DNA from 4 places in the Lactiplantibacillus sp. DA1 genome. Region 2 is predicted to be linked to each of the others. Evidence: predicted binding sites of a transcription regulator. Region 2 holds the regulator's gene; each other region holds the start of a gene.

Region 1 (7,970 bases), on a different contig from region 2:
TGCAAAAGTTCAAGTTAAAAACCATACTCTTATTCGCTCTGGCTAGTTGCATCTTCGGAATTACCGCTAACATTACCACTAGTTTTGTGCCCTCAATCACAGTAACAGCTCAGGCTGCTAAAAAGCCTAGTCAAGCCCAGCAAATTACTAAGGTCAACGCTAAGCTTTCCAAGGCTAACCGCGCCGCCAAAAATTGGATTGCTTATCGTGAATCTGGTTACAGCTACACGGCTCGTAACGGCCGCTGTTATGGTCGCTACCAGTTATTACGCTCATATTTGCACGGCAACTTATCGCCACTGAATCAAGAAAGACGCGCTAATACCTACGTGGCTGCTCGCTATGGTTCTTGGGTCAACGCTAAACGTTTCTGGCAACATCATCACTGGTACTAGACTGATATAACTTCCAATATTGCATAAGAGTCCGCCTAATCACAACTGTTGTAATTAGGCGGACTTTCCTATGTATGATTGTGAAACTACGGCATAAATCTCCAAAGTCACCAATTAACTTGGTTCAGTATTCTTTATCAATGCCCTTAGATTCTCAACATGATGACATACTAAAAAGCGGCTGCCCCAAAATTAACTTTTAGCACAGCCGCCTGTAAAACTCACTAATAACACCAACCCGTCAGCTATTTGCCGGGTTGATAATCCTCATCAATAATCAAAACCGGCTTAATGGTCTTACCACTCCCGGAATCAGCATTGGCTTGATTAATATCTTCAAACTTATAGAACTTTTCAGTCTTTTCAAATGGAAACATACCATGTTGATAGAAATCGATCAACCGTGGGATATCAACGCCAGGAATGGCATCACCCATGTTAACACCGATGACTTTCTTGTCATCAACACACAAATCGTTCCATGAGCTAATGGTGATATTTTTGGCCGTAACGGCAATCAAGGCCGCAGTCCCACCTTGAGCAAGTGCATGGATTGCAGAAACCATAACTGGTTCTACCCCAGTCGTATCAACGGCAAAGTCGACCCCGTAACCGTGCGTTAACTTCTTGATGGCTTCAACGGGGTCTTCTTCCTTACTGTTGATGGCATGGGTGGCACCCAATTCCTTAGCAAGTTCTAGCCGTGAATCAACAATGTCGACCGCAATCACTTCAGTACAACCTGAAATCTTACCAGCCATCATTGCCGCTAAACCAACCGCACCAGTCCCAAAGACTGCAATTGTTTGTCCTGGGCGCGGCTGTAAACTGTTCAAAACAGTGCCACTCCCGGTGACATAGCCGCAGCCTAAAGGTCCCAAGCGACGTAAATCTAGTTCTTTTGGTACTTTAACCGCATTACGTTGGTCAACTACCGTATGAGTCGTGAAGGAAGATTGGTCGAACATATCACTGATATGGTGCCCGTTTTCTTGGAAATGGTCGGAACCATCGGGACGAGTCCCACTCAAGTTATAGTCGGCATAATTCCGACATTTAGTTGGCATGCCTTTCAGACAGTTATCACATGTTCCGTCAGCGTAAAATGATAGAATAACATGGTCGCCCACTTCAAAATTAGTTACTTCTGAACCGACCTTTTCGACGATTCCAGAACCTTCGTGTCCTAAAATTACTGGATAACCTAGCGACGCATCACCCCGCCGAATTGCTTCATCAGAATGGCAAATTCCAGTCGCAACCATTTTGATTTGTAAATCAGTTGCTTTCATTTCAGCTAATTCAATATCATCTTTAATGACAAATGGATCGTTTACTTTATCAACCACTGCTGCTTTAATTTTCATGTTCAAACCCTCGTTTCAAATAGTATGTAAACCGCTTACAATTAACATTGTTACACAATACACAATTTGATTCAAGCGCTTACAAAAGCATCTAACACCACACTTATCTCCGTTAAATGGGCATTCTTCTAATTTTACACTAACGATATGATACTTAATTAGTGTAAATCTAATACTTTTTTTTTACTGATTGTGAGGAATTTATAGCCAGTTTCCTTTCTTAAATTGTCGACTCAAAAAGCGGGTGTCTAACGCCAGCTCAACAACGTGAACTGGCGTTAGACACCCGCATATTTTGTACCATTAACACACATTTCTGCTTGTTTAACAAGCCCGATTTCATCCGACGCTATCTGCTCATCGTCTACGCAGGTTGGGCGTTCGAACTGATCTTAGCTTTATTTAGCAATACCGAACTCGTGACTACGGACAATGAACTAAAGGCCATTGCTAATCCGGCCAATTCGGGGCTAAGCGTCAGCCCAATGGCAAAGAAGAGACCCGCCGCGACTGGAATCCCGAGCACGTTGTACACGAAAGCCCAGAACAGATTAAGTTTGATACGGTTAAACGTCTTCTTACTCAATGCCAACGCCCGGTCAACATCACGCAGATCGTTCTTAACGAGCACGATGCCACCAGCATCGATTGCAATATCAGTTCCGGAACCCATGGCAATCCCAACATCCGCCGTCGTCAACGCGGGGGCGTCATTAATACCATCGCCGACAAAGGCCACCTTGCCAGCCTTCTGGAACGTGTGAACGTGCTCAGCCTTATCACCTGGCAGCACATCAGCAATCACTTCATCAATACCGACTTGATCCGCCACAGCTTGTGCGACCCGTTCGTTATCGCCGGTTAACATGACCGTCTTCAAGCCACGTGCTTTCAAACTCGCAATGGCTGCCTCAGACGTCGATTTGGCGACGTCTTGAATGGCAATCAATCCAATGATTTCGTGATTTAAGCCCACGTACACGACCGTTTTCGCCGCGTCCTGAAGCTCGGTGGCTTGGCGTTGTAATTCAGCACTAATCGGCTCATCAGTTAATAATTTATGATTACCGACCACCGCTAATTGGCCTTCAACTTGAGCAGTCACACCTTTACCCTCGATGGCTTGGAAGTTCGTGGCGGTTGGTGCTTGAATACCACGGGCCGTGCCACGTTTTAATATTGCCGCAGCTAAAGGATGTTCCGAAGCCGCTTCTAAGCTAGTGGCAACGCGCAGTACTTGGGCTTCGTCGCCGATAACATCGGTCACTTGTGGGTGACCAACCGTAATCGTTCCCGTCTTATCAAAGATCACCGTTTTAACGTCATTGACAGCTTCCAAGACCTCACCATTTTTAATCAGGATCCCCATCTTGGCACCACGGCCGGTACCGACCATTAGTGCGGTCGGCGTAGCTAAACCTAGCGCACACGGGCAGGCAATCACGACCACAGCGACCGCAAAAATCAAGGCATTCGCGAGACTAGCATTCAAGAAAACATACCAGGTCAAGAAGGTAACGATAGCAATAATTAGCACAATCGGCACAAAGATATCAGAAACTTTATCGGTCAGCTTTTGAATCGGTGCGTGACTGTTTTGTGCTTTTTTAACGAGCTCAACGATTTGAGCCAGCATTGTCTGGTCACCGACCTTGCTAGCTTTGAACTGAAAGGTCCCATTACTATTAATCGTTGAACCAATGACAGCGTCCGCCACCGTTTTTTGAACCGGCATACTTTCTCCCGTCACCATTGACTCATCAACCGTTGAACGGCCAGTTGTAATTACACCATCAACGGGAATTTTTTCCCCTGGCTTGACCCGAATAATGTCGCCGACTACTACTTGATCCAACGGCACTTTTACAAATTCTTGATTGCGTAACACTTCCGCTTCCTTGGCTTGTAAGCCCACTAGCTTTGCGACCGCGCTGGACGCGTTGTGCCGCATTCGTTCTTCAAAGACTTGGCCGAGCAAAACGAAAGTGGTCACAAGTGCGGCACTTTCAAAGAAGACTGCTTGCCCCGTTGCCATTGCGTATAAGCTGTAAAAATAAGCAGTCGCGGTGCCAATTGCCACCAAAGTATCCATATTGGCATGGTGCTTAGTAAAAGACGCCCACGCACTTTGCAAGAACGGCCGAGCCGAAACAGCCATAATGATGGTCGTCAGAATCAACTGCGTCCAATCACCACCCGGAAGCATCCAGCCAAAGGGCATCAAAATCATATTAGCCAGTAGTGGCAGGGAAAATATTAATGAAATCCAAAACCGTTTCGTCGTGCTCATCACACAATCACCACCTTGCCACTCACCATGTCCATCCCACAACTAAAGTGAAATTCACCGGCTCGATCAGTTGGTACCGTCACCGTTTGCGGTTGGTCAAGGGGTAACTCAGTCGTAAAGTGCAAGTCGGTTGAATGTACTTGCTCTAAGCACCCCTGCGTACTCGTGCGCGTAAACGTTAATTGGGCCGGTACACCTTGTTGTAAAGTCACTGTTGATGGTTCATAACTACCGTTCACTGTTACATTAATATGTTGTTGTGCTACCATTATTTTTTCCTCCACTATTTAATAATTAATTTGCCATGAAACATATCCATACCGCAGGCCCACTGGTATTCACCAGACTTACTCGTGTCAATCGTGATTGCTTCAACTTGATTTTGTGGTAATTCCTGATTAATTCCAAAATCACTAAATACCACGTGATCAAGACAACCAGATGCATCCTTGCGCGTAAAGTTAAGCACCGCAGGAACTCCTTTTTTTAAGACAATTTGTTCTGGCGAATAACCACCCTTAACCTCGACGTCAACCCGTTGTAAGCCACCAGCTGCACTTGCAGTCGCTGTGGTCGTGGTATGTTTACCAAAAAACCACCACAGAATAAAACCAATCCCTAATAAGCCAACTAACAAAACTAATCCTTTAATAACCATCATTACCAGTCCTTTCACATCGCCGCTTCGTTTACATTTGTAATCGATATAAGTATCATAATACCATCGTTTACATTTGTCAACGATAAATGCTATTTTTAGATAACCCCTCAGGCTATCCAGCTTTTGATGTAAATTTCAGCTAAGATGTACCGGCATTAGCAAATTATGCACTTTAATTACATCGTAATCCACAACACTATAATTTCTATCACAACTAACTCAATATCGCTGTATATGAAACTAAAATAAAACAATTGAGGACAAGAATGTAAAATTCATTCTTGCCCTCAATTGTTGATTATCACGTCACCAATAATTTAGCAACGTATGTGCTACATACCAGTTTTCATATATCAACATACCGTCTCCAGTCTCATTCAACTTCTGAAATCGGCTGAATGACCAATAAAACACTAGTCGTGGAATACAATCACTTAAATTTTCGTTCGTGCATTAATAGATTGATATTGAACAACAACACTTCAAAAAAGAGACATGTTAGATTAGCTCGATATCAAGCCATTACTTTCTTCTAAGCCAATTTTTGAGCAACAGCTTAGTCCCGTTGTTTAATCTTAAACCAACTAACAATTGAACTAAGTACCAACACAATGATACCCCATATTGATAAATGATTATGACGTTCGCTAGTCTGAGGTAACGTTGACATTTGGTTTTGTTGTCGAGTTGTCTTATTCTTAGCAGGTTGTGCACTGACCCAACCGATCACTGAAGTATTAGTCAGCGCTGGTTTAGGTGTAACCTGACTTGTCGACCTAGCACCCTTTGTTGGTTGTGCCTTTACCGTTGTTATCGTATCAACTTGATTTTGCTCGGTAATCTGCTGATGTTGCCCTAGTTTGATGGGTACCGCTGATTGGTGACTTGGGTCAGCCGGGATATTTGACCGGCTGACATGATCATCAACTTGACTTGGCCAATTACCGGATTGATCTGGCTGGTTCGATTGATCATTATGATTATCGGGTTGATCTGGTTTACCGGCTGGCTGATTCGACTGATCATTATGATTATCGGGTTGACCTGGTTTACCGGCTGGCTGATTCGACTGATCATTATGATTATCGGGTTGACCTGGTTTACCGGCTGGCTGATTCGACTGATCATTATGATTATCGGGTTGACCTGGTTTACCGGCTGGCTGATTGGGACTAACTGGTGCTCTTTGATAGCTAACCGTAACCACTTGATTACCAGTTGTCAGGCTAACAGTTTGTGCCGCAACTTCTGTTAGCATCGTGGTCGCATTCACAATGACTGGTGATATGACTTTTGCCATAGTAGCTGTTGTTACTGGCATCCACTTCTCATACGTCACTTGACCCGTCACTAGATCAATCGTTGCATTTCGTTGGAAATAAACGGTTTGGCTTACTGATGGAGCGGCTAACCTACCATCTGTATAGACGTAATTAATAGTCCGCCGTACTGCATGTGTTAAGTCGTCTTGACCACTAATATCAGGATAGACAATGATTGGATTATTAGGATTAATTGGAACACCCGGCATTCCCGGTTGATCCGGTGTTATGGTCATCAAGCGATGACCATAAGTGACCACTATCGTCTCTAAATCAGGATCGGTAACCGCCACATTTTTGGAAGTCACGGCATCAATATCCGGTACTGTATAACCGTTAGCCGTTAAATCGGGTGAGCGGACAGTCGTGTACTGCCCAGTCCCTTCTAACACCCAAGCCTGATTAGCTAACCCGGTATCAACCTTTCCATCACCATTTAAATCATATCCAAGTAAAGATCCCGTTCGTTTCTCAACAATTGCCGTTCGTCGGTAAACTACAAGTTGTTGCACTGCTGGGGCAATTGTCTGATGACTTTGACGATCAAGATACGTGGTAATCCGCCGTTTATTTTTGTATTCAGTGATGGCCTGTGTTGCTAGTCGGTAATAAACATTAATCGTAACATTCTCACTATCAGCACTGGTCACCATTTGACGTGGTACTACTTTGAGATCTGGCGCTGCGTAATCTGCACCGCTTAAATCAGGTGACTTGACCGCCGTAAACCAAGGTGCTGAGCCGACCAATAGCCAAGATTGTTTTGGATCGTGGGTGTCCACTTGACCATCGCCATCCGTATCATACCCGAGTACAGTCCCATCATGGGCAACAACTGTTAGTAATTCATAGATCACCTTCTGGATAACGGGTGTCAGTGTTACGATGGGGCGCAACGTCTCACCATCCATATAATTAATCGTACGTATAATTTCGTGCTGTGTCATTTGCACGTGGGTTATTTGTTTATACTTTACAATCACCGTTAAATCACTCCCGTTACCCGCAACTTTTTTCGCCTGCACAACTACCAAATCCGGAACTTGATAACCCTGAGCAGTTAAGTCTGGAGAAACAACGGCACACCATTCTGAATTTTCTGGCTCAACGAATTGCCAAGCCAGCGCACCATCAGTTGTATCCACCACACCATCGCCATTAGTATCATACCCGAGTACAGTTTTAGTCTGACTATTTAAAATCACGTGACGAGTAAACCGGACCAATTGTTTCACTGGCGCCGCAACAACAGCCCCCGTCCGCTCATCTTGATATTGAATCGTGCGCGTCACAGCTCGATATTCAGGTACACTTTCAACTGTTGCTACTGGCTCCTGTGCTGGTAACACGTTTAACCAAGTTGTCGCCGAACGCGTACCATCCGTATATGTGACTTGATACCGATGCTGTCCCGCAATATGCGTATTGATTGCTTTTAGACCTGATAGTTGATTACCGTTTGTATCTGTAATAGCCACCTTCAAGACTCCCATTGCTAATAATTCTTGAAAGCCAGTCAAAGTATCAACAACCGTACCATCCGATTTAATGACCGCAATCAAATACGCTAGTGGGTTGTCACCCACCAATTGTCCAAAACCATAATTATGTTCATTTTGACTCGTAATTGTTTGCCACACTGCACTATTACCATCACCAAACCCATATTGCAAAACTGCTGCCGCATCAACATTTTGATTCGTTGTCAACACCGCGTGGGGCGCAACCATTTTACCAGTGATGGCCGTTGTGTTCATAATTCGAGTGGCTTGATTAAAGTTCCATACCAAGTTAGGGGTACTACTGGTAAAGCCACCTCCAATTGTCAACTGAGGCGCCGTCGTTACAACGTTATAAATCACCACGTCAGTCGCCGTAAAACCAATCGTTCGAATGCCACTGTGCCAATCGTTCAAATCAAGATTAACGGCATAA
Region 2 (7,970 bases):
AAAATTTAAGGAGTACTTTCAGAAAGTTACCGGTGGTGGTAATCAGCATCGCCAACGTGTGTTAGCAATTCAGAATCACATTGTTACGGTCGGCGAAACCAACTATTACGTTTCGCGGGCCCTGATTACCGACGTTCCCGAAATGTTGGCCATCGAACGGGCAGTATATGCTGGTCAAACTCCATGGGATGAGAACGCCTTTAAGACGGAACTGCGACGCCAGAGTGGTCGCTTCTATATCGTGATGCGTCACGAAGACCGGCTAGTTGCTTTTTGTGGTTGTGTCTTTGATGATCGGCGCCAGGATGCCCATATCACTAATATTGCCGTACATCCTGATGTTCAAGGCCGCGGTCTTGGTCATTTCATGATGCAAGTCATGATTAAACGGGCGCGTAAGTTGGCTTACCAAACGGTGACCCTTGAAGTTCGTTATAGTAATACGACGGCGCAACAATTATATCAGGATTTGGGTTTTGAAAAGACGGGTATCAAGAAACGCTACTATTTTGGTGATCATGAAGATGCCATTGATATGACTTACCGTATTCCAGCGACTACCAATGACTGAACGCCAACTAGTCTCTGCTGAACAGTTAACAGTCCAAGAAATGGCTCAAATTTGTTACCAGTTAGCCACACGTGCGTACCCCAACGGATCACCGTGGCGCCAAGCCACATTTATGGCGGACCTAGCACTGACAACGACTCATTATGAGTTATTATGGTGGCAGCATGACCCAATTGGCTTTATCAGTCGCTCAACGGTTTTAGATGAGACCGAGATTACTAACATTGCCATTGTGCCTACGTATCAGCATCAGGGGCATGCTTATTGGTTATTAATATCGTGTCTTGCGCAACTTACAGCCGGAACAGTCTTTCTAGAAGTTCGTGCTAGTAATTTAGCGGCCCAGCAGTTGTATCGGCGGTGTGGTTTTAAACGAATTGCGATACGGCATGCTTATTATCATGATCCCGAGGAAGATGCGTGGATCATGCGAAAAATTATCAATTAAAAGGATGGGAACTGTGGAAAAACAAAACTTGATTTTAGCGTTTGAATCTAGTTGTGATGAGACGAGTGTGGCCGTGATTAAAAATGGTCACGAAATTTTATCAAACGTGATTGCAACTCAAATTAATAGTCACAAACGGTTTGGCGGTGTTGTTCCAGAAGTTGCCAGTCGTCATCATATCGAACAGATTACGATTTGTATTGAAGCTGCTTTACAAGAGGCCCAAGTCACGTATGAAGACCTGGATGCCGTTGCGGTCACGTATGGTCCAGGGTTAGTGGGAGCGTTATTAGTTGGTGTTAACGCGGCTAAAGTCGTGGCCTATGCGCACCAACTGCCGTTGATTCCGGTTAACCACATGGCGGGACATATTTATGCTGCCCGGTTTGTTAAACCGTTTGAATTTCCGCTAATGGCATTATTAGTTTCTGGCGGTCATACTGAGCTAGTTTATATGCAAGCGGACGGGCAATTTGAAATTATTGGCGAGACGCGCGATGATGCGGCTGGTGAAGCTTATGACAAAATCGGTCGGGTCTTGGGTGTGCCCTATCCAGCCGGTAAGGTCATTGATGAAATGGCGCACCAAGGACATGATACGTTTAACTTTCCACGAGCCATGATCGATGAAGATAATTATGACTTTAGTTTTAGTGGTCTGAAGAGTGCTTTTATCAATACGGTCCACCATGCAGATCAAATCGGTGAAACGCTTGATAAGAATGATTTGGCAGCAAGTTTTCAAGCTAGCGTGGTCGACGTGCTGATGAGCAAGACATTACGCGTTTTAAAGCAGTATCCGGTCAAACAACTTGTTTTAGCCGGTGGGGTCGCTGCTAATCATGGATTACGTGAACGATTACAGCAAGATTTGCCGACTGCTTTTCCCGACACCGAGTTATTACTTGCACCTTTGAAGTTATGTGGTGATAACGGTGCGATGATCGGTGCTGCCGGTTACGTCCAATATCAACACCACCAATTTGGGGATGCAACACTTAATGCTGATCCGGGATTGGCGTTTGATTGGATGCCCGGGATGTTAAAATAATGATCAAAAAAATGGCCGCACGATAACCTATAAGGTTAAAGTGCGACCATTTTTTTGATTTGTTCGTCAATATATATTAATTGAGTTCCTCGAGGGCCTCAGCTTGTTCAGTCCATTCGATTTCAACTTGTTCTTGTTGGGTCGTGATGGCGTCAAGTTCTTTCTGTAGATCTTGCAACTGACCAACATCAGCTGAAACTTCTGGCTGGGCCATTTTTGTCTGAATCTGAGTCGTCTGCGCATCAAGCGTTGTCATCTGTTCTTCTAAAGCAGCGACAGTGCGTTCAAGTTTACGTTTTTCTCGTTGCTGCTGCTTGCTAGCCTGATAATTTTGCTGGCCCGTCGAACGGGGAGTGACAGTTGCTGCGCTAGTTGGGTCAGTCGTCCCAGCGCTGGCGGCTTCTTCAGCAGCTTGACTGGCAGCCGCCGCTGCAATTTCAGCCTGTTCCTGTTTTTTGTCAATGTAATAGTCGTAGTCACCCAAGAAAAGTTCAGTTCCTTCTGGTGAGACTTCTACGACACTGGTTGCAACTTGGTTAATAAAATAACGGTCATGTGAAACGAAGAGTAGGGTACCATCAAAATCGTTGAGGGCTACTTCTAATACTTCACGACTGTCAATATCTAAATGGTTTGTCGGTTCATCAAGAATCAAGAAGTTGTCGTTTTGCATGGCGAGTTTAGTCAGTAGTAACCGGGCCCGCTCGCCACCAGATAGTGCGTGGACGGGTTTATCAACGTCTTCTCCAGTAAAGAGAAAGCTTCCTAGAATGGTTCGGATATCTTTTTCCGGCGTGGTTGGATGTTCATCCCATAATTCACCCAATACTGTCTTCTTGTCATTAAGGTTGCGTTGTTCTTGGTCATAATAACCAGTGACGACGCCAGTGCCAAACACGGCCTTACCCTTAATGAATGGAATTTGGCCCAAGATACTCTTGAGGAAGGTTGATTTACCAATCCCGTTTGGGCCGACGATGGCAATTGCTTCATGTTTTTTAACACTGAGATTATCTGGTTCTGAAAGGATTCGACCGCCGTAACCCACGGCAGCGTCTTTGATGGTCAAAACGATATTTCCACTTTGCTTGGCGGCATGAAAGCCAAAGTGGGCCGTTTTCTCGTCATTATCAGGACGATCTAGTCGTTCCATCTTAGCTAATTGCTTGCGCCGGGCCTGGGCACGTTTTGTCGTAGAAGCTCGAACAATATTACGGTTAACAAAGTCTTCAAGTTTACTAATCTCGGCTTGTTGTTTTTCATAGTGTTTCCACTGAGCTTGAATGCGTGCCGCTTTTTCTTGAACAAACTGATCGTAATTGCCAGTATAATGGACCATTTCATGGTGCGACAGATCATAAACTTCATTAACGACTCGGTCTAGGAAGTAACGGTCATGGCTGACAATAAGCAATGCGCCTGCATATGACTGTAAATAACTTTCTAGCCAAGTTAAAGTTTCAACATCCAAGTGGTTAGTTGGTTCGTCAAGAATAAGTAAGTCGCGTTTTTCAAGTAGTAACTTGGCGAGTGCGAGCTGCGTCTTTTGACCACCTGATAGTTCAGTGACCGATTTATCATAGACATCAGCGTCAAATTGAAATCCGTGTAAAACCCCCCGGATTTCAGCTTGGTACCCGTAACCGTTTTTCTGTTGAAATTCCGTTTGAATTTGGTCATAGGTTTTTAAAGTTTGTTGGTAGGCCTGTTCATTGTTCATAATAGCCGGATCACTGAGTTGATTTTCGAGTTGATGCATTCGATTTTCAATTGCATGTAGTTCGGCGAAGACACTACTCATCTCTTCCCAGATTGTATTATGACTGTCTAGGCCTTGATCTTGGGCCAAGTAACCAATTGTCAGTCCCTTGCGCATCGAAATCTGGCCTTCGTCAGGCACCGTTTCACCAGCAATCATTTTAAGTAAGGTTGATTTGCCGGCGCCATTGCGACCAACGAGGGCCACCCGGGCGTGCTCTTGAATGTCCATTTGTACGTTATCGAACAAGACATCGGCACCAAAACGCCGCATTACCTGCTGTACTTGTAGTAAAATCACGCTTTATTAAGCTCCTTTCACATTTGATTCGTGACATAATTGTAGCATATTGCAACGGTTTGCCCAATTATTTGGAATAATAAGTAATTATTATTTCACAAAGTTGTAGGTTATGCTAGAATAGTGTCAGCAAATTCACAAACTTTTATATAGGAGGACGCGTCCGAATGGCAGAAACAAAAATTCCACGGGCAACGGCAAAACGGTTACCAATTTATTACCGCTACTTGAATATCTTACTAGATGCAGATAAGAAGCGGGTATCATCAACCGAGTTGTCCGAGGCGGTTAAAGTAGATTCAGCAACGATTCGGCGAGACTTTTCGTATTTTGGGGCGCTCGGTAAACGAGGGTATGGATACGATGTTGAAACGTTGCTTGCATTTTTTAAAAAAATTTTGAACCAAGATACCTTAACGAACGTTGCCTTGATTGGGGTCGGGAATTTAGGTCACGCTTTATTAAACTTCAATTTTCACAAAAATAGTAATGTTCGAATTTCAGCGGCCTTTGATGTGAACGAGGCGATTGCCAATACGGTTCAAAGTGGGGTGCCAGTGTACCCAATGACTGAGTTGAAGAAGCAATTGATCGAACAACAGATTGAAATTGCAATTTTAACAGTTCCAACGACGGTTGTTCAGGAAATTACGGATGATTTGGTTGATGCTAACGTGAAGGGAATTATGAACTTCACGCCGTTACGAATTTCGGTTCCAGAAACAGTCCGGGTTCAAAACGTTGACTTGACTAATGAATTGCAAACGTTGATCTACTTTATTGAGCATTACGGTCAGCAATTGGGTGAATCTGGTCATGACGATCAGAATGAGGCTCAAGACTAAGGTATTGCCTTAGTTCTAGAAATTGATAGTGAAAGGTGCCCTGGGAATCAGTCCTAGGGCACCTTTTTGTGTCAATTTTTTATGTGAAACAAGTGTTTAGTGACGGCTACAGTTATTGAGACATACTAGGCTTGATTAATGCAACAATCCAAGCAATGTTGGTAATACGACCGATGCATTCATTAGGATGTGGGCAGTCATAGAAGTTTGAATGCGACCGGTATGCTGGTATAGCCAACAGAATAAGAGGCCGACAAACGCATACAGAATGAAGTGACCGTCCGCATGTGCGAAGCTAAATAACACACTCGCAATTAAGGCAGCTCCAATCTTACCAGTGACCGCGCTCAGATTACCGAAGATAACTTTGCGAAAGACGATTTCTTCCATGATTGGAGCGCCGATAATGATGGCTAGGAAAAAGGCTGGGTATTGCTGGCCAACTGTCAGGAGTGTGGTGGTATTGGTTGAAGCAGTTGACTGGCCTAACAAGGCAGTGATTTTTAGAATAATCAATTGGCCGACGATGACGAGCCCGAGTCCGATCAATCCCCAAAGAATGGTTTTGATCCAATTACTAGGATGCTTTTCAATCACATTTTTAGTTTTCATTCGGCTAGTTAACCAAATGAGCAGGACGGCACCGACCAAGTAATCAACGGTTTGAATAACGAATACTTGAGAACCAAGTTGATGAAAAGCGGTAACTAGAACGCTTGGTAGGGCATAAATAATAAAGTAAATAATGAGAATAAAGATTGATTGGCGGCGATTGACCATCAACTCACGTCCTTTTAAAAGTTTAATTTAAGTTGCATAGCGATAACTGTAAATTTCATTATAGTCGATTTGACATTCTTTGACTAATAATTGACAAATTACTTGCAATCTTGAATTAAAATGATATAGTTGACAATGTAATTAGCACTTGGAACTAAGGAGTGCTAAAAAAGAATAAATGGAGGGATTCACGTGTTAAAACCATTAGGAGATCGCGTTATCTTGCAACAACAAGAAGAAGAAGAACAAACAATTGGTGGGATTGTCATTGCCAATAACGCCAAGGAAAAGCCTCAAAGCGGGAAGGTTGTTGCCGTCAATGACGGTCGTGTTTTAGATAACGGGACAAAAGTTGACCCCAGCGTGAAGGTCGGCGATCAAGTATTATTCGATAAGTATGCCGGTACCGAAGTCAAGTATCAAGGTGCTAAGTACTTGGTATTGCACGAAAAAGATATCGTTGCAATCGAAGACTAATCCATTTAAATTGCGCAACTTAAAATAAATTAAATTCATGAGGTGAATAGAGATAATGGCTAAAGAATTAAAGTTCTCTGAAGATGCACGTTCAGCGATGCTAAAAGGTGTCGATCAATTAGCTGACACAGTTAAGTCAACGTTAGGTCCTAAGGGTCGCAACGTTGTTTTGGAACAATCATATGGTTCACCAACCATTACTAATGATGGTGTAACGATTGCTAAGGCGATCGAATTAGACGATCATTTTGAAAACATGGGTGCTAAGTTAGTTTCTGAAGTTGCTTCAAAGACTAATGATATCGCTGGTGACGGGACGACTACTGCAACGGTCTTAACGCAATCGATTGTTAATGAAGGTATGAAGAACGTTACGGCCGGTGCTAACCCTGTTGGTATTCGTCGTGGGATTGAAGAAGCTACTAAGACGGCGGTTGACTCATTACATGCTATGGCACACGAAGTTAAGACGCAAGAAGATATTGCACAAATCGCTTCTGTATCTTCAGCAAGTGAAGAAACTGGTAAGCTGATTGCCGAAGCCATGGAAAAAGTTGGTCATGATGGTGTGATCACGATTGAAGAATCACGTGGTGTTGATACGAGTTTAGACGTTGTTGAAGGGATGCAATTCGACCGCGGCTACTTATCACAATACATGGTTACTGATAATGATAAGATGGAAGCGGATCTCGACAATCCATATATCTTAATTACTGATAAGAAGATTTCAAACATTCAAGATATCTTACCACTATTACAATCTATCGTTGAACAAGGCAAGCCATTGTTGATCATTGCTGATGACATTTCTGGTGAAGCTTTACCAACCTTGGTCTTGAACAAGATGCGTGGGACGTTTAACGTTGTCGCCGTTAAGGCACCCGGTTTTGGTGATCGGCGTAAGGAACAATTACAAGATATCGCCATCTTAACTGGCGGGACGGTTATCACTGACGACCTTGGCCTTGAATTGAAGGACACGACCATCGATCAATTAGGTCAAGCCAACAAAGTTACGGTTACTAAGGATAACACCACCATTGTTGAAGGCGCTGGTGCCAAAGATGCTATCTCAGAACGGGTTGAATTTATCCGTAACCAAATCAGCGAAACAACTTCTGACTTTGACAAAGAAAAGTTACAAGAACGTTTAGCTAAATTAGCTGGTGGGGTTGCCGTTGTTCGTGTCGGTGCCGCTACTGAAACTGAATTGAAGGAACGTAAATACCGGATTGAAGATGCTTTGAACGCAACTCGGGCCGCCGTTGAAGAAGGCTTTGTTGCCGGTGGTGGTACTGCTTTGATTAACGTTATCAAAGATGTTGCCGCATTGAAGGAAACTGGTGACGTTCAAACTGGGATCAACATTGTTAAGCGTGCTTTGGAAGAACCAGTTCGCCAAATCGCTGAAAATGCTGGTTTGGAAGGCTCTGTTATCGTTGAAAAGATGAAGGAACAAAAGCCAGGTGTTGGTTTCAACGCCGCAACTGATGAATGGGTTGACATGATTGAAGCTGGTATCGTGGACCCAACTAAGGTAACGCGTTCTGCTTTACAAAATGCTGCTTCTGTTTCAGCCTTACTCTTAACGACTGAAGCCGTTGTTGCTGAAAAACCAGATGAAAACGCCCCAGCTGCTCCAGCTGCACCAAACCCAGGTATGGGCGGTATGATGTAAACAAATCGTAACATTAAGCACTTACTCAGCTGAGTAAGTGCTTTTTTAGTGCTGTTAG
Region 3 (7,970 bases), 170 kb from region 2:
CGAGACCAGGGCCGGGGAATGGTTGACGCCAAACAAGGTCAGACGGCATCCCTAGCTTTTCACCGAGTTCCCGTGCTTCGTCCTTGAATAACGTCCGTAGCGGTTCAATCAACTTGAACTGCATGTCTTCTGGCAAACCACCAACGTTATGATGTGACTTGATTGTTTGGGCCGTTGAAGTCCCACTTTCAATCACGTCGGTATAGAGGGTCCCCTGTGCGAGGAATTCCATCCCGTTTAACTTCGTGGCTTCTTCATCAAACACTTGGATAAATTCGTTACCAATGATCTTACGTTTCCGTTCAGGATCACTGACACCAGCCAGCTTGCTTAAGAATCGATCCTTAGCATCAACTTTAATGATGTTCAAACCAAACTTACCTTCTAGGCTCGCCATAACTTGATCAGCTTCGCCCTTCCGTAACAAACCGTGGTCAACGAAAATACTTGTTAATTGCGTGCCAATGGCCTTGTGCAACAGCACACCGACGACACTGGAATCAACCCCACCGGAAAGTCCCAGTAAGACCTTTTTGTCGCCAACTTCAGCGCGGATCTTTTCAATCTGCATATCAATGAAATCATCCATTGACCAGTTAGCTTCAGCTTGGCAAACGTCAAATGCAAAGTGCCGTAGAATATCATTACCGTAGTCCGTATTCCGAACTTCAGCATGGAATTGAATCCCATATAACTTCCGGTCAACATCTTGAATTGCCGCAATCGGGCAGTTCTTAGAAGTGGCCACCACGTCAAAACCATCAGGTGCTTGGGTCACCAAGTCACCATGACTCATCCACACTGACTGCTCAGCTGGTGTACCCTTGAACAGGGTCGCCGAGTCACTCGTCACGTCAATGTTCGCCTTGCCGTATTCCCGGTTATCAGCTGATTCGACCTTCCCGCCCGCAAGCGTGTAGGTCATCAGTTGCATCCCGTAACAAATCCCCAAGATTGGTAAGCCCAACTTGAAAATCTCCGGGTCAACCCGAAAGGCGCCATCATCGTAAACACTGTTGGGGCCACCAGAAAAGATAATACCTTTCGGGTGACGGGCCTTGATTTCTTCAGCGGTAATCGTGTTCGGAAGTAGTTCCGAATAAACGCCGAAATCACGAATGCGCCGGGTAATCAATTGATTATACTGACTACCGAAATCCAATACCAAAATGGAATCGAAAGACGCGGTATCCGTTTTTGCCAAGTTGTTCACTCCTTTGGATTAATTAATGCTCAATAGGTCTATCATACTGATTTCTAAACGTTCGGTCAACCAGTATGAGAAATTTCTTAGGTGCTAATATTTGCGGAAATACACGGCATCAATCACATGATGTGCAACTTTGTGTAAAATTAAATCCGCACGATTACGGGTTGGTAAGATATAATCATTCAAGTTTTTTAGATCAACCTCTTCCCACACCCGTTCAGCCATGGCCATCGCGTCCTTGGGGTCACCAATTGCCCATGGATAGAAATAGTTCGACGGGTCTTGGAAGGCGGTCTTCATTAACGCTTTGAAGCGCTCCAAATACCAATCCTCGACTAGGTCAGCATCCGCATCCACATACACTGAAAAGTCAGTAAAATCACTAATATAAATCGCTTGATTACTAGGTAGTTGCAGCACGTTGATGCCTTCGATAATTAAAATATCGGGATGTGTGATCACGTCAAAGCGATTCGGTACAATATCATAGGTTTGGTGTGAATACACCGGCGCCTTCGCCAACGGCTTACCACTCTTCACATCGTTTAAGAATTGGATTAGCCGCGTCATATCATAACTTTCTGGAAAGCCCTTGCGTTCCATCAGCTGCATCTTTTTAAGCTCAGCATTGGGATATAAGAAACCATCCGTCGTAATTAGCTGGGTTCGCCGATCTGGATATAAATATTTAAATAATATTTCTAGTAGCCGAGCCGTCGTCGTTTTACCGACCGCCACACTTCCAGAAACGCCAATGATAAACGGTGATTGACGGTTCTGCCGATGTAAAAAGACGGACTCCGTTTCCCGCCACGATAAATAATGCTCATACTTGGCCTGCAACAAATGCGCGAATGGCATATAAATATCCCGGACATCATCCAAACTAATCCGGTCATTAAACGCCTTGATTTCGTGTAAGTTATCTGCGGTCAACGGTACTTGGTGTTGATTGTTACGGTAAAATTGCTTCCACTGTTCTCGCGAAAAGCGATAGTAGTTCATCTGATCTTCCATAATTTCTGTCTGCCACCATTACTAAATTAATGGGTTGATTATAACATGAAACCCTTATCAAACGCTGATTAAAATTGAAATAAAGTGACCACCTAATTTGAAAACCATTAGTAAAAGATCGCTCGATACTAGGTCATAATTGCCTAGTACCGAGCGATCTTAATGTTCATTATTCAATTTTTAACTGTGTCACGACTTCCTGAGCCTGACTAAACAAATCGGTAATGATTTCCTTGACTGGCCGAATTGTCGTCATCATCCCTGCCACTTCGCCGGCCATGGGCGTACCATGTTCCATATCGCCATCTTCAACGGCTTTCGCAAATGAACCGTCCGCTAACGCGTGTAATTCCGCTACCGGCGCGTTAGTTTGCTCTAATTGCAAGTATTGCATTAGCATCGGGTTAGTTAACGCTCGGACGGGATCGCGCTGGCTGCGGCCAGTCACGATTGTATCCGTGTCACTGGCTGCCAGTACCCGTTGCTTATAACTAGCGGGAACCGGACATTCTTCAGCGGTCAAGAAGATCGTACCACATTGCACACCCTGGGCGCCCAGTGCAAACATCGCCGCGATTGAACGACCATCACCGACACCACCAGCACCAATCACTGGAATATCAACGGCATCCACGACTTGTGGTAATAACGCCATTGTCGACGTTTGACCGATATGTCCACCTGATTCTTGACCTTCCGCAATCACCGCATCCGCACCGGCTGCCACCATCTTGTGAGCATGGTGGACCGAAGCAATCACCGGAATCACTTTAATACCGGCCGCGTGTAACGGTGGAATATATGAAGTCGGGTTACCCGCACCAGTCGTCACGACCTTAACACCTTCATCAATGATGACCTGTGCCAGTTCAGGGCAATTCTTCATCTGTAACATTAAATTAACGCCAAACGGCTTATCCGTCAGCTGACGAGTTGCCCGAATCTCGGTCCGCAATTGATCAGCGGTTAGCCCTGCAGAACCAAGAACACCGAGACCACCAGCCTCCGAAACTGCTCCAACTAATTCATGAGTAGCAATCCGCATCATCGCACCAGAAAAAATGGGATATTGAATGCCTAACATTTCAGTAATTGACATAGTCACGTCCTCCTCAAATTACTAACAATTCTTTCTGTTTAATTGTTAGCATCTTCACGATATTGTAGTCGTAGTCGGCACTAAACCATTTCGATCATCAACCGATTCGTCTACTTGATGAACTAATTTTAACGCTTATCTACTGATGATGACAGCGTTTTCTTTTATATTTCGACACAATCTGATAATTGTTTTAATACACATTACCATTGATTGCCTTAAGATTTTATTCACAAAAAGCACCACCTCACTAACTGGAGGCGGTGCTTTCATCATATTGCTAATTAAACTTTTGCTTCATTCAACGTATACAAGCTGTGGTTCACACGCGTCAATAATGGTGATAACTTACCAACTGCGACCACCGTTAACTCGTGCATCGCCCGTGAACAAATCGTGTACAGTAACTGCCGTTCATCTTCACGCTGATAATTTTCCTGATTAGCATTCCACACGATCACCGCGTCAAATTCCAGTCCCTTGGCCAAGAATGACGGCACGACGATGACGCCAGGAGCTAACCGTTGATTTTCTGTTTGGATCAACGTGACCTTCTCACCTCGCGCCTTCAACGCTTCAGTCAAGTCCTTACATTCAGCCAAAGATTTTCCGATAATTGCCGTTGTATCCCGTTCAGAATCATTCATCGCTAATTGATCGACTACTTGATCAACACCCGCTTCAAAATCAGCTGTCACAACCACGTTTGGTAGGTCCCCTTGGCGGTCAAACGCGGTCACGGCTTCACCATTCACCAAAATTTCTTTAGTAAAATCGGTAATTTGCTGGGTCGATCGGTAAGACTTGGTCAACTGTACGACCCGCGTCTTTTCTGGGTTAAATAGCGTGGCCAATTCATTAATTAACGAATGACTATTTTCTTTCGTAAAGATGGCCTGATTTAAATCTCCCAACATCGTAAAACGCGCTTTTGGAAAACTAAACTTCAGGAACGCTAGCTGAAAGGCGTTGTAATCTTGAATCTCATCCAGAAAGACAAACCGAATGTCGCGTTGTCCATGTTTCCCCGTCATCAAATCATGCAGATACATATAGGCCGAAACGGTCGTTAAAGAAATATGCCGGTCCTTAATTTCAGCCAGCTTGTGTTCAACCGTAGCGTCCCAGTCAGCCGTGGAAATTCCGTAATCTGCCAGCTTAATAATCTTCGGCACTTCACGTAAGAAATGCGCGTACTGCATATTGATACTCAAGAAACGATTGCGGACAATTTGCGTCCGGGCCTTGCCAAGCCGTTGCATCACAATCTTACGCGCTAGAAACTTAAATTCTTTATCGCCGTTCTTAAACTCCCGCGGCTGATTGCCATACAATTGATTGATTTCTTCGCGCGATAAGTCTTGGACCGCTTCTTCAACCCATTTAGAACGCATCTCCGATTCAACCTTGCGATTCAAAATCTTGATTAATTCTTCCTTAGTTGCTGACAAGCGGTTCGCTAAGTGATAGTTTTCGTTGAAAGAATAGTAGATTGACTTAATCTTTTCCCGGGAAATAATCACTTCATCGTTCAGCGTAATATTACGGAATCGCATGTCGGCTTGTTCCAAATGCCGGCCATACGTGGTAACCGCGTTGAAAAAGGCTAAGCTACCTTCCAACTTAGTAATCTTCGCCATTTGCGGTGTGTTTTCAGTTTCAAACCGTTGCTGTAACGTCTCGACCTGCATATGGGGTAGCCGGTATGAGGCATATTGGAAATAAGTCATTTGGACCATGTTTTGCTCACCCAATTCTGGCAAAACCTGGTTAATATAGTCATTAAATAACTGGTTAGGTGAAAATAAGATAACTTGGCCAGCCGTCAAATTACCCCGGTAACGATACAATAAGTAGGCGACACGTTGCAACACTGACGATGTCTTCCCAGAGCCAGCCGCCCCTTGCACGAACAAGAGGTCGGAACTCGTATCCCGAATAATGGTATTTTGTTCCTTTTGAATTGTTGTGACAATGCTCTTCATCTTCACGTCAGACTTTTCGTCCAACACTTCGAGCAACATCGAATCGCCCACAGCTTCATCGGTATCATAGACGGTCACAACTTGACCATCTTCCACCATCAGTTGGCGCTTCAACTTAACGTTAACCGTCTGCTCACCATCTGGAGTCTGGTAAGTCACGTGACCTAAACCACCGTCGTAATAAATACTGGAAATTGGGGCCCGCCAATCATAAATTAAAAAGTGATCCGGTGTGTCAGAAAACGAACTTAACCCAATATAAATGGTTTCGGGCTTCGGTTCACCGTTCTCATGAAAATCAAGTCGCGCAAAATAAGTGTTCTTTTCCAACTTTTTCAAGGTCGACAACTGTTTAGTCGCATGTTTCCAACTATTTTGCCGCTCGTCCATCATTTGCTGTTGCTGGCGCACGGACAGTCCAGTCTCCATCATGCCTTCGTAACTATCCGTTTTAATATTGATGTTATTCAGCAAATCCCGCTTGATGTCGGCCTGATCCTGTTCCGAGCGCGTAATGGTTTGGCTTTGCTGCTCTTCAGCCACCTTAATTTTCGCAACCACATGATCTAAGTGTTCCTGTTCTGCAGCTTTAATTGACTTAGCCATTGAACGCCCTCCATTCCTAAATATCGAACAATAATTTTATCACTATCAGCGGCCCGACTCAATTAATAACCCATGCCACATGCTAATTTTTGCCTTTTTATGTAAAAATGTTTGAACATTGGTTTACCAAAGTTACGATTGTGTTAAACTAAATGAAATGTAATCGGTTTCATCTGTTTTTCAATCCGCAGACGCTTATAATAAATGCAACTTAAATTGGAGGTGGCGCCGTTGGTCAATTTAATAACCATTTTAACCCATTTAGAACAAAGTATCGTCCCGCTATTAACCACGCTTGGTAGTTGGTCTTACATCTTATTATTCGCCGTTATCTTTCTTGAAACGGGCATGGTCGTTTTCCCATTTCTTCCCGGCGAATCATTGATCTTTCTCGCCAGCACGATGGCTGCAACTCACAGCGACGCCCTCAGTATTCAAATTCTGGTGCCAGTATTCTTTGTGGCTGCTGTAATTGGCGACACTGTCAATTTCGAAATTGGCCGCCACCTAATTCGCTTACCGTGGTTGCAACGCCACCTCCCCCAATCCAAGCAACAACGCGCACAACAATTTTTTGCTAAGTATGGCGCGAAAGCTGTCATGTTTGGCCGCTTTGTTCCACTCGTGCGGACCTTTGTCCCGCTGAGTGCCGGGGCCGCTAAAATGCCACAAACGACCTTCGCTATCTGGAACTTAGTTGGCGTTGGTATCTGGGTCAGTGTCGGCTGTTCACTCGGTTACTTCTTTGGCTCGATCAGCTTTGTACAGAACCACCTCTCGCTCTGTTTTCTAGGAATTATGGCCGCCGCGCTCATTCCAGCCACGGTGGTTGCGCTGATTAAGACCTGGCGACAACGGACAACACTCAATCTCAAATAAGCGCCACACACAACACGGTTGATCTGCAATCGTGTTTTTTTATTGCTTCTCGCTTTGAAAGGCACGTCTTTCCTTTTCAAAACCACTCAAAAAGTGTATCCTTTCAATGACTTTAACGTTTTTTAATGAGCGGAGGGATTCTATGCAACCAATTCAATTAACTGCCTATCAATCTGACTGGCAAAAGCAAGCCACCGAGTATCAAACCTTGTTACACCAGCAATTACAGGCGAATCTATTAAAAAGTAGTCACGTGGGTAGTACGGCCATGCCCCAATTATTGGCGCGTCCAACGATTGACTTGGCGTTGCTTGTTAAAGATCAGGCGGCTGCCGTAGCTACGTTACACGCACGACCGGTCGCTGGAACGACGCATACTTACGCGACACAATTAGCTGCTAACGGCATCCACGTGATTATTACAACTGATGAACAGCATTATCAGCAATTGCTCACTTTCCGGGATTATCTTAATGCGCACCGGACAGACGGTCGCAAGTATACTGCCATTCGCGAAAAAGGTGTGCGCAATGGGCAAGCCGATCTCGCAGCCTATCTACAAACGAAAGCAGCCTTCATGGCCAGCATCAACGATAAAGCTCAGGATTGGTTGGCCACTAAAGATCAACACGAACACCACGACCGGACCGTCCGTGCAGAACTCGTCAACATGTGCCTCATTACCAACCCCAAGACTGGCGACGTCCTCGTTGAAAATAAGATTGACGCCCAGTGGTCGGGGTTAACTTTTCCTGGCGGTCATGTTGATCGCGGTGAATCACAAGTAACCGCGATGAAGCGTGAAGTATTAGAAGAAACCGGCTTGCACGTCAATCAATTGAAATTAGTCGGCACCGTAACGTGGGTCGAAAATGCGGACGGCGACGTGTCGCTTGGTACCTTATACACTACTAGTCACTATCACGGCGATTTGCTAGCCGGCTCATACGAAGGGGCTATTAGCTGGCAACCATTAGACCAACTAACGCCCGATAAATTAGCACCCGGTGTTGACCAAATTCTGAAAGTTTTCACTGACAGTCACGCTAACGAAGCATTCTGGAGTTTTGATGACAATCAGCTCCGCGTGTACTAAAACGAATCGAGGTATTTATTCATGGATCAAGTTTCCTTAGTCATTATTTTATTAGCCGCATTATTAATTCCGCTTATC
Region 4 (7,970 bases), 310 kb from region 2:
GGTCGGAACAATTAGCCTTGGTGATAGACACCCGTTTAGGCTCAAACGTAATCGTGTTGTAGTGACCATGATTATCGCGATAGGTGAAGTGTTTAGTAGTCTTCAGAGTTGTGATATTAACACGCTTTAGGACTGTCCCATTGTGTGAGACCACGGCATTATACGTGGTTTCACTTGTCGTGGCTTGTCGTTTTGCCACTAGGGCGGCGTGTTCCGCTTGTTTTTTTTGTTGATATGAAAAAATCGCTAGTGGGGTGAACGATAAAATAATTAGCGCAACAATAATAATAATATCAAACGGTTTGATCATATCCCCATAACGTTTGAATGTCCGGATCATTGTCCGTAATTTATGCATCGTTGACCCTCCAATTCAAATGAAATAAAAAATGGTTCAAGGGGGAGAAAAACAACCCTTGAACCATCGGGAAAGGATTTAATTAATTATAACGCATCTAGCGGGTTTTAACAGCATCGTAATGAGAACGAACGTTGCCATACCACCAGTGTCCAAGGTGTTTTTGCATCCACGGAACGACCCAGTAATCTAACCCAAATGTCCGACCAGAACCGTTCATCAAGGCTAAAGCCACAAAGATCATCCAAATATTGACCCAGTAGAACATACCAGATAAGCAGAAGACGACGACTAACCCAATGGTGACCGCGTTAGCAAACCAAGTAAAGAGTCCGAAGAAGATACATAGCGCAATGATGATTTCAACACAAGTCATGAACTTCTGGAAGAAGAGGGCCATTTGCATATTCGGTACAAAGAATTTGGTAATTGATTCGAACCAGTGCGGCATTTTGTCAAAGACCATCAATGGTTCTTTACCGTACATGTATGAAAGACTGAAGACGCCTTTAGCGGCCTTAGCAGTTGACGTGGCCGCTTCAGAAGCACCGCTAGTTGCAGCGGCCTTGGTTGCTTGGGAAGCACCACTAGTTGCGGCGACGGTAATCCAATCAAATGGTAAACGTAACTTATCTGTAAACCAGGATTCAGATCCCTGAACTTTTGTCCAACAATCCCATAACCACATGGCACCGTAGAAGAATCTCAGTGGCACACTCCAGAGCACGTTACCGGCCCGTGAGACCCAGCCGCGGAAAACGTTCCGGTTGTTGCGGGTCCGGAAGAATTCATGCATGAAGTATTGGAATAGGTAGTAACCTGAGAAAATCTGAACGTAGTACATCCAGTTGATAGCGTGTTTTAAAAGCACGGCAATAAAACCAGAGACATTCCATTTCTCTAAGACTTGCGCAACGGCATACTTGGAACCAATTGAGTCGACAGATGCTTGATAAGCGCCCTTAAAAGGCTTAATTGTGACGTCTGTCTGATCAACGTTCTTAATAATGCCTTCAACCGCTTTAGCAGCAGTTTCTTCAGCCCCTTGAACAATTTGTGGGACTGGCCGTGGTTGATCAGGTTCTTGATAACTGGTTGAATCACCGGCTAAGAAGATATTGTTGCAGTCCTTAGCCTGCATGAATTCATTGGCCATCAAACGGCCGCCGCGGGGGTTTGTTTCGATACCAAACTTTTTAACGATACTATTAGCTCGAACACCGGCTGTCCAGATTAACGTGTAGGTTGGGATTGGATCCTTACCTTTTAAGTTAACGTGGTCTTCAAAGACTTCGGTAATCATGGAGTTCGTCATGATTTTGACACCATGCTTTTCCATGTACTTGGCAGCCTTACCAGCTTGCGTCCGGTTGAGCATGTTAATGATAGTTGGTGCGGCTTCCACTAATTGTAATGTGATTTCGCTAGGATCGAGTTTGTTATCCCGCGCCAAGACGTCACGATATTCAATTAATTCACCAATCAGTTCAGAACCAGTAAAACCAGAACCGCAGACGGTGAAAGTTAACATCGCCTTGCGTTTGGCAGGGTCGAGCTCAGCGGCTCCTCGTCGAATAATTGCAGATAAATGAGCTCGTAAGGCCATGGCTTGTTCGAAGGACCACAATTCAAAGCCGTGTTCCTTAACACCGGGCGTGCCGAAATCGTTAGATTCGCCACCCAAGCTAATGAGGAGTTGATCATATTGATAACTCCCGTGTTCAGTTGTAACTGTTTGTGACTTTTTGTCGATGTCCGTTACAGTATCCGTAACGAGACGCACATTCTTTCGTCGTGCGAACAACCGTTGCAAATCATATTGAATATGCTCAGGATCTACTCGTTCGGTAGCAACTTCATGTAATTCAGTCATATACGTGAAGTATGAATGCCGATCAATTAGCGTAATCTCAACGTCCGCATTCTTCTTGAAATGCTTAGACAGTTTTTTGGTTGCGTAAACGCCAGCAAAACCCGCACCGACAACGACAATATTTTTCTTTGCCATTGCGTAACAACTCCCTTGAATAATAGTATAAAAAGATAATTCCACTAACAATTATAACGATAATGTAAGCGGTTGTCTATGGATTGTTGTGAAGAATGCATAAACTATCACATTATATGGACCACGTAAACAGTGGGAGTATGGTTTAAACGTGAAGCGTTGCCAATAGCGCCATTGTTAGGGTGAAATATTATTTTTTTAATGAATTAGGATTGACTATTGTGACGTTAAACGTTAAGATTAATGTGAATTTTCATACAAAAAGGTTAGGAGTGGGATACAATGAAATTCAAATCAGTTATTACAGGTGCTTCGGTTGTGGCTATTTCGGCTTTAGCTTTGGCAGGTTGTGGTAGTAGTTCTTCAAGTTCTTCAAAGAAGAGTTCATCTTCAAGCTCATCAGCTAAGACAACTAAGGTTGCTAAATTAACTGCTGGTAGCAAAATGAAAGCGGGTACTTATAACCTTGAAGAAGAAAATTATTCACATGGTTATCGGACCAAGATGAGTATCACGGTTAATAACAACGGCAAAATCACTAAGTCCAGTTATGACCAAGTGAACAAGAATGGTAAGTCTAAGGCTAACGATTCTTCATACAACAAACAAATGAAGAAAGTCGCAGGAACTAATCCTAAGACTTACATGCCTAAGTTAAACAAGACTTTGACAGGCTCTGCTGCAACTGGTAACGTTGGCTCGATCGACGTTGTGACTGGTGCGACTGAATCATCGAAGACGTTCCAAAACTACACCCAACAATTAGTTCAAGCAGCTCAAGCGGGTAACAAGTCAACGATTAAGATTGACAACGGTGCCAAGATGAAAGACGGCACCTACAAGTTAAACGAAAAGAACTATTCACATGGGTATAAAGTTACCTTCGCGATTACGGTTAAGGACAACAAGATTACGAAGTCTGAATACAACCAAGTGAACAAGAATGGTAAGTCCAAGGTTGACGATGCTGCTTACAACAAGCAAATGAAGAAAGTTGCTAAGACTAATCCGAAGACTTATCAACCAGCTTTGAACAAGTCATTAGTTAAAAGCAGTGATCCAACTAAAGTTGATGTTGTAACTGGTGCGACTGAATCCTCTAACACCTTCATCATGTATGCGGAACAATTACAAAATGCCGCACAAAAAGGTGATACGAACACAATCACTGTTGACAACATGATTTTCTCTGAATAAGCAATTTAATCAATAATTTTTTTGAGGCCCGAGGCGCATGCTGAAGGCCTTTTGTTTTTACTAGTAATGAACATAATAGGTAGGCTAAATGCTACGGTAATTTTATCAACTCAAATAAACGATTGGCATCGAATGAAGGTGAGGTGCTTGTTATTAAAATGAGTTGAGCAGTCAATTGGTATCACCGGATGAAACAAAACTTTGGTATAATGACGATTGAAATTATAAATAGGGGAAGTATTGGGAATGAAGCTAAAAAAATGGGTTCAAATTGGACTAATTGTTGCAATGATGGTGCCATTGACGGCATGTGGAGCTAATACCAGTAATAAAGGCGCTGCTAGTAGTCGGCCTAAACCGACTAAAGTTGTTAAGACACCAATTGAAGATACCCAGTTTATGATGGGAACAGTGGTCACACTACGGATTTATAACAAAGGCAAGGATAAAGCATTAGCCGGTGCCTTTAAATTGTTGAAGGCTGAGGCAAAAGAAATTACGGTCAATCAAAAAGGGTCTGAGATTGATAAAATCAATAATGCTGCTGGTAAAAAGCCAGTCGTTGTCAGTAAGGATATTTATCCGATGATCAAGGCAGCTTATTATTATAGTAAAAATTCCGATGAGTCCTTTGATTTGGCCATTGGACCGATCACGTCACTGTGGCATATCGGATTTTCAGATGCAAAGGTGCCGACACAGCAAGAAATTGATAAAAATGTCAAGCTGGTCGATTATAAGAAAGTTAAATTAAATGACAAAAAGCGGACGGTTTACTTGGAAGAAAAAGGCATGCAACTTGACCTTGGTGGCATCGCTAAAGGTTATATGACTGATCAAGTCAAGACGTACTTGTTAAATCACGGGGTCTCAACCGCAATTATTGACCTTGGAGGTAATATTTATGTTTTAGGTGACAGTCCTAAGGGCACTAAGTCCGGTAACTGGACGGTCGGTATTCAAGATCCGAAAGCCTCACGCGGAACTGCGATTGGTTCATTACCGGCTAAGAATAAATCGATCGTTACGTCTGGTATTTATGAACGTTATTTGAAAAAGAATGGTAAAGTTTATAGCCATTTAATGGACCCACAAACAGGGGCTCCCTATCAAAATAATTTGATGGGCGTTTCAATTATTTCGAAGAAGTCGGTGGACGGTGACGCGTTATCGACAGCAACGTTCGACAAAGGTTTAAAAGACGGGATGAAGTATATTAATGCCAAAGCAGATCAAGGTATTGGGGCCATTTTTATTACCAAGGATAAAAAAGTCTACGTTTCTAACAATCTGAAGAAACAATTCACGTTGTTTGGTGACGAGGGCTACAAATACGGGCCTACTACTGATTTAAAGTAGGTTAAATGTGAAAGTTAGTCTAATACAAGTTCCGCTAGATATGTTATGATAATAACCATGAATTTTAAGGAAATGAGGGACAATGGTGAGTCCGATTATTAACGTTGAACATTTAGATTATCGTTATCCGCAACAGTCGGCGGATCAGTTAACGTTACGCGATATTTCATTTACGGTCATGCCGGGTGAATGGGTCGCCATTGTCGGCCATAACGGTTCTGGTAAGTCAACTTTGGCCAAGAATTTGAACGGATTATTGGCACCAGCGGCCGGAATGATTACGGTTGATGGTCAAGTGTTGTCTGAAGAGACCGTCTGGGATATACGGCACAAGATTGGGATGGTCTTTCAAAATCCAGATAATCAGTTTGTTGGAGCAACCGTTGAAGACGACGTTGCGTTTAGCCTTGAAAATCAAGGCATTCCTCGTTCTGAAATGTTAACGCGGGTACAAGCGGCTCTGGAACAAGTCAACATGCAGGATTTTGCAACGCGCGAACCAGCACGCTTGTCAGGTGGTCAAAAACAACGGGTGGCGCTGGCTGGTATGATCGCCGCGCGGCCCCAGATTTTAATTCTAGACGAAGCAACGTCCATGTTGGATCCCCGCGGTCGACAGGAAGTGTTGACGACGATTCGCGACATGAAGGCTAATTCAGCGTTAACGGTCTTGTCGATTACGCATGATATTGACGAAGCTGCCAGTGCTAATCGGGTCTTAGTGATCAATGACGGTGAGGTTAAGGAAGAGGGGACCCCCGCGGAAATTTTTCAGCATGGAGAAGCCTTAATTAAGATGGGATTGGACATGCCGTATGCCGAGCGCTTAAAAGCAGCGCTAAAGCGGCAGGGTGTTCAAGTGCCAGCGCAGTATTTAACAGAGAAAGGAATGGCGGGCTGGTTATGGCAATTACGTTCAAACAAGTAGATTTTACTTACCAACCGGGTACGCCGTTCGAAACTAAGGCGTTAACTGATATTAACGTCACGATTCCCACCGGCTCTTATACGGCTTTGATTGGTCATACTGGGAGTGGCAAGTCCACGCTTTTACAACATTTGAACGCCTTACTCAAACCAACTAGTGGAACGGTCACGATTGGTGAACGGGTCATTACACCAACGACGAGTAATAAGGATTTGAAGCGATTGCGGCAACACGTGGGTATCGTCTTTCAGTTTCCAGAAAGTCAGTTGTTTGAAGAAACGGTGGCCAAAGATATTGCATTCGGGCCCCAGAACTTTGGGACTAGCGAAGCGGATGCTCTGAAAACGGCGGCTGAAATGTTGACCTTAGTTGGGTTAGATGAGTCATTACTGACGCGTTCACCATTTGACCTCTCGGGTGGGCAGATGCGGCGCGTGGCGATTGCGGGTGTACTCGCGATGCAGCCCCAGGTGCTCGTCCTAGATGAACCCACTGCCGGACTGGATCCGCAAGGCCGCTTAGACATGATGGAAATGTTTGCTCGCTTACGCCGTGAACGCGATTTAACAGTGGTGTTAGTTACTCATCAGATGGATGATGTGGCCAATTATGCGGATAATGTCATTGTGATGGATCGCGGGCAAATCGTTAAAACAGGGACGCCTCGTGAGATCTTCAAGGATCCTGAGTGGCTGACTGCCCATCAACTGGGTTTGCCGAAAACGACGGCCTTTGCACATACGTTACAAAAGCAAGGTTGGCAATTTGATAGCTGGCCACTGACCGAGGACGAATTAGCAGCAGCCATCGTCCAACAGTTGCCACCGAACGCGATGGGGGAGGTGGCCGCTCATGATGAATAAATTGATCTTTGGCCGCTATATTCCGGGAGACTCCGTGGTTCACCATATGGATCCCCGGGCGAAGCTGTTACTGAGTTTTTATTTTATTGGGATCATTTTTATTGCCAATAACTGGGCAACCTACGCCTTGTTATTTGCCTTTACATTGGCTGCCATCTACCTATCTGGCGTGAAATGGTCGTTCTTCATCAACGGGGTCAAACCGCTGATTTGGTTGATTTTATTCACCGTCATCCTGCAAGTGTTGTTTAGTGCGAGTGGCGGGCACGTTTACTTTCAATGGGGCATCATTACAATCAGCCAACTTGGATTGATCAACGGGGTCTATATTTTTTGCCGGTTCGTGCTGATTATTTTTATGTCAACGCTGTTAACTCTAACAACGCCGCCACTGGAATTGTCGGATGCCATCGAGTATATCTTGATGCCGCTCAAAGCGGTCCGTTTTCCAGTCTATGAAGTGGCGCTGATGTTGTCGATTGCCTTACGTTTTGTGCCAACGTTGATGGATGAAACGGAAAAAATCATGAACGCGCAACGCGCCCGTGGTGTTGACTTTGGTGAAGGCAATATCTTTCAACAAATGCGTGCCGTAGTCCCACTGCTGATTCCGCTGTTTGTCAGCTCATTCAACCGAGCTGAGGATTTGGCAACGGCAATGGAAGCACGTGGCTATCAAGGCGGTGAGGGTCGCAGTAAGTATCGGATTCTTAAGTGGCACCAACGTGATACTTGGACTACCGGATGTTTCGCGGCCTTAACCGTTGCTTTGATCTTCTTACGCGCATAGAATGACTATTAATTAACGTGGGCGTCGCACTGATGGCGACCCACGTTTTTAACTGGAGGGATATTGTGAGCACGCGATATAAAGTAGTTTTAGCATATGACGGCACCAATTTTGCGGGCTTTCAACGCCAGCCACACCAGCGAACTGTTGAGCAGGTCGTCACTAAGGCGGTTAATAAGATGGCGAAAGATCCCGTTAAGCCGATTGTGATCTACGGTGCGGGCCGAACGGATGCTGGTGTGCATGCGTTTGGACAGACGTTGCATTTTGACTTGCCGTACGAAATTAATCCAGAGGGGGTCCGGCGCGGCCTGAACAGCATGTTACCGATGGATACAATCGTAAAGGCCGTTTCCATTGTGCCGAATGATTTTCACGCGCGTTATGATACGGTTGGTAAGCGGTACTGGTATCGGGCCTATCAGAATGAGTTTGTGGATCCATTTAAACGGCACTATACGGGGCAT

The links. The regulator Rex, encoded in region 2, represses fermentation and respiration genes when NADH is low (regulators of the CRP and FNR family bind a similar motif). The targets are predictions, from matches to a motif close to TTGTGAANTANTTCACAA.
Region 1: the regulator Rex is predicted to act here: its motif matches at 1,810-1,827, upstream of RXV91_RS06010 (NAD(P)-dependent alcohol dehydrogenase).
Region 3: the regulator Rex is predicted to act here: its motif matches at 3,545-3,562, upstream of RXV91_RS01285 (nitronate monooxygenase).
Region 4: the regulator Rex is predicted to act here: its motif matches at 2,610-2,627, upstream of pplA (extracellular electron transfer flavoprotein PplA).

Annotation. Positions count from the first base shown of each region.
Region 1 covers NZ_JAWHTQ010000003.1:200,576-208,545, forward strand. The annotation lists gene RXV91_RS06005 (transglycosylase) at 1-395, shown strand, start outside; gene RXV91_RS06010 (NAD(P)-dependent alcohol dehydrogenase) at 641-1,762, opposite strand; gene RXV91_RS06015 (copper-translocating P-type ATPase) at 2,127-4,052, opposite strand; gene RXV91_RS06020 (cupredoxin domain-containing protein) at 4,052-4,321, opposite strand; gene RXV91_RS06025 (cupredoxin domain-containing protein) at 4,336-4,710, opposite strand; gene RXV91_RS06030 (mucin-binding protein) at 5,270-7,970, opposite strand, start outside.
Region 2 covers NZ_JAWHTQ010000001.1:438,696-446,665, reverse strand. The annotation lists gene rimI (ribosomal protein S18-alanine N-acetyltransferase) at 1-571, shown strand, start outside; gene tsaB (tRNA (adenosine(37)-N6)-threonylcarbamoyltransferase complex dimerization subunit type 1 TsaB) at 1-9, shown strand, start outside; gene rimI (ribosomal protein S18-alanine N-acetyltransferase) at 564-1,019, shown strand; gene tsaD (tRNA (adenosine(37)-N6)-threonylcarbamoyltransferase complex transferase subunit TsaD) at 1,024-2,070, shown strand; gene RXV91_RS02080 (ABC-F family ATP-binding cassette domain-containing protein) at 2,147-4,129, opposite strand; gene RXV91_RS02075 (redox-sensing transcriptional repressor Rex) at 4,297-4,974, shown strand; gene RXV91_RS02070 (type II CAAX endopeptidase family protein) at 5,110-5,754, opposite strand; gene groES (co-chaperone GroES) at 5,947-6,231, shown strand; gene groL (chaperonin GroEL) at 6,287-7,912, shown strand.
Region 3 covers NZ_JAWHTQ010000001.1:263,999-271,968, forward strand. The annotation lists gene guaA (glutamine-hydrolyzing GMP synthase) at 1-1,204, opposite strand, end outside; gene coaA (type I pantothenate kinase) at 1,298-2,227, opposite strand; gene RXV91_RS01285 (nitronate monooxygenase) at 2,397-3,326, opposite strand; gene helD (RNA polymerase recycling motor HelD) at 3,611-5,917, opposite strand; gene RXV91_RS01295 (DedA family protein) at 6,122-6,796, shown strand; gene RXV91_RS01300 (GrpB family protein) at 6,939-7,892, shown strand; gene RXV91_RS01305 (cation:proton antiporter) at 7,914-7,970, shown strand, end outside.
Region 4 covers NZ_JAWHTQ010000001.1:124,284-132,253, reverse strand. The annotation lists gene RXV91_RS00585 (NusG domain II-containing protein) at 1-358, opposite strand, end outside; gene RXV91_RS00580 (FAD-dependent oxidoreductase) at 456-2,366, opposite strand; gene pplA (extracellular electron transfer flavoprotein PplA) at 2,649-3,563, shown strand; gene RXV91_RS00570 (FAD:protein FMN transferase) at 3,810-4,922, shown strand; gene RXV91_RS00565 (energy-coupling factor ABC transporter ATP-binding protein) at 5,008-5,850, shown strand; gene RXV91_RS00560 (energy-coupling factor ABC transporter ATP-binding protein) at 5,826-6,713, shown strand; gene RXV91_RS00555 (energy-coupling factor transporter transmembrane protein EcfT) at 6,703-7,503, shown strand; gene truA (tRNA pseudouridine(38-40) synthase TruA) at 7,569-7,970, shown strand, end outside.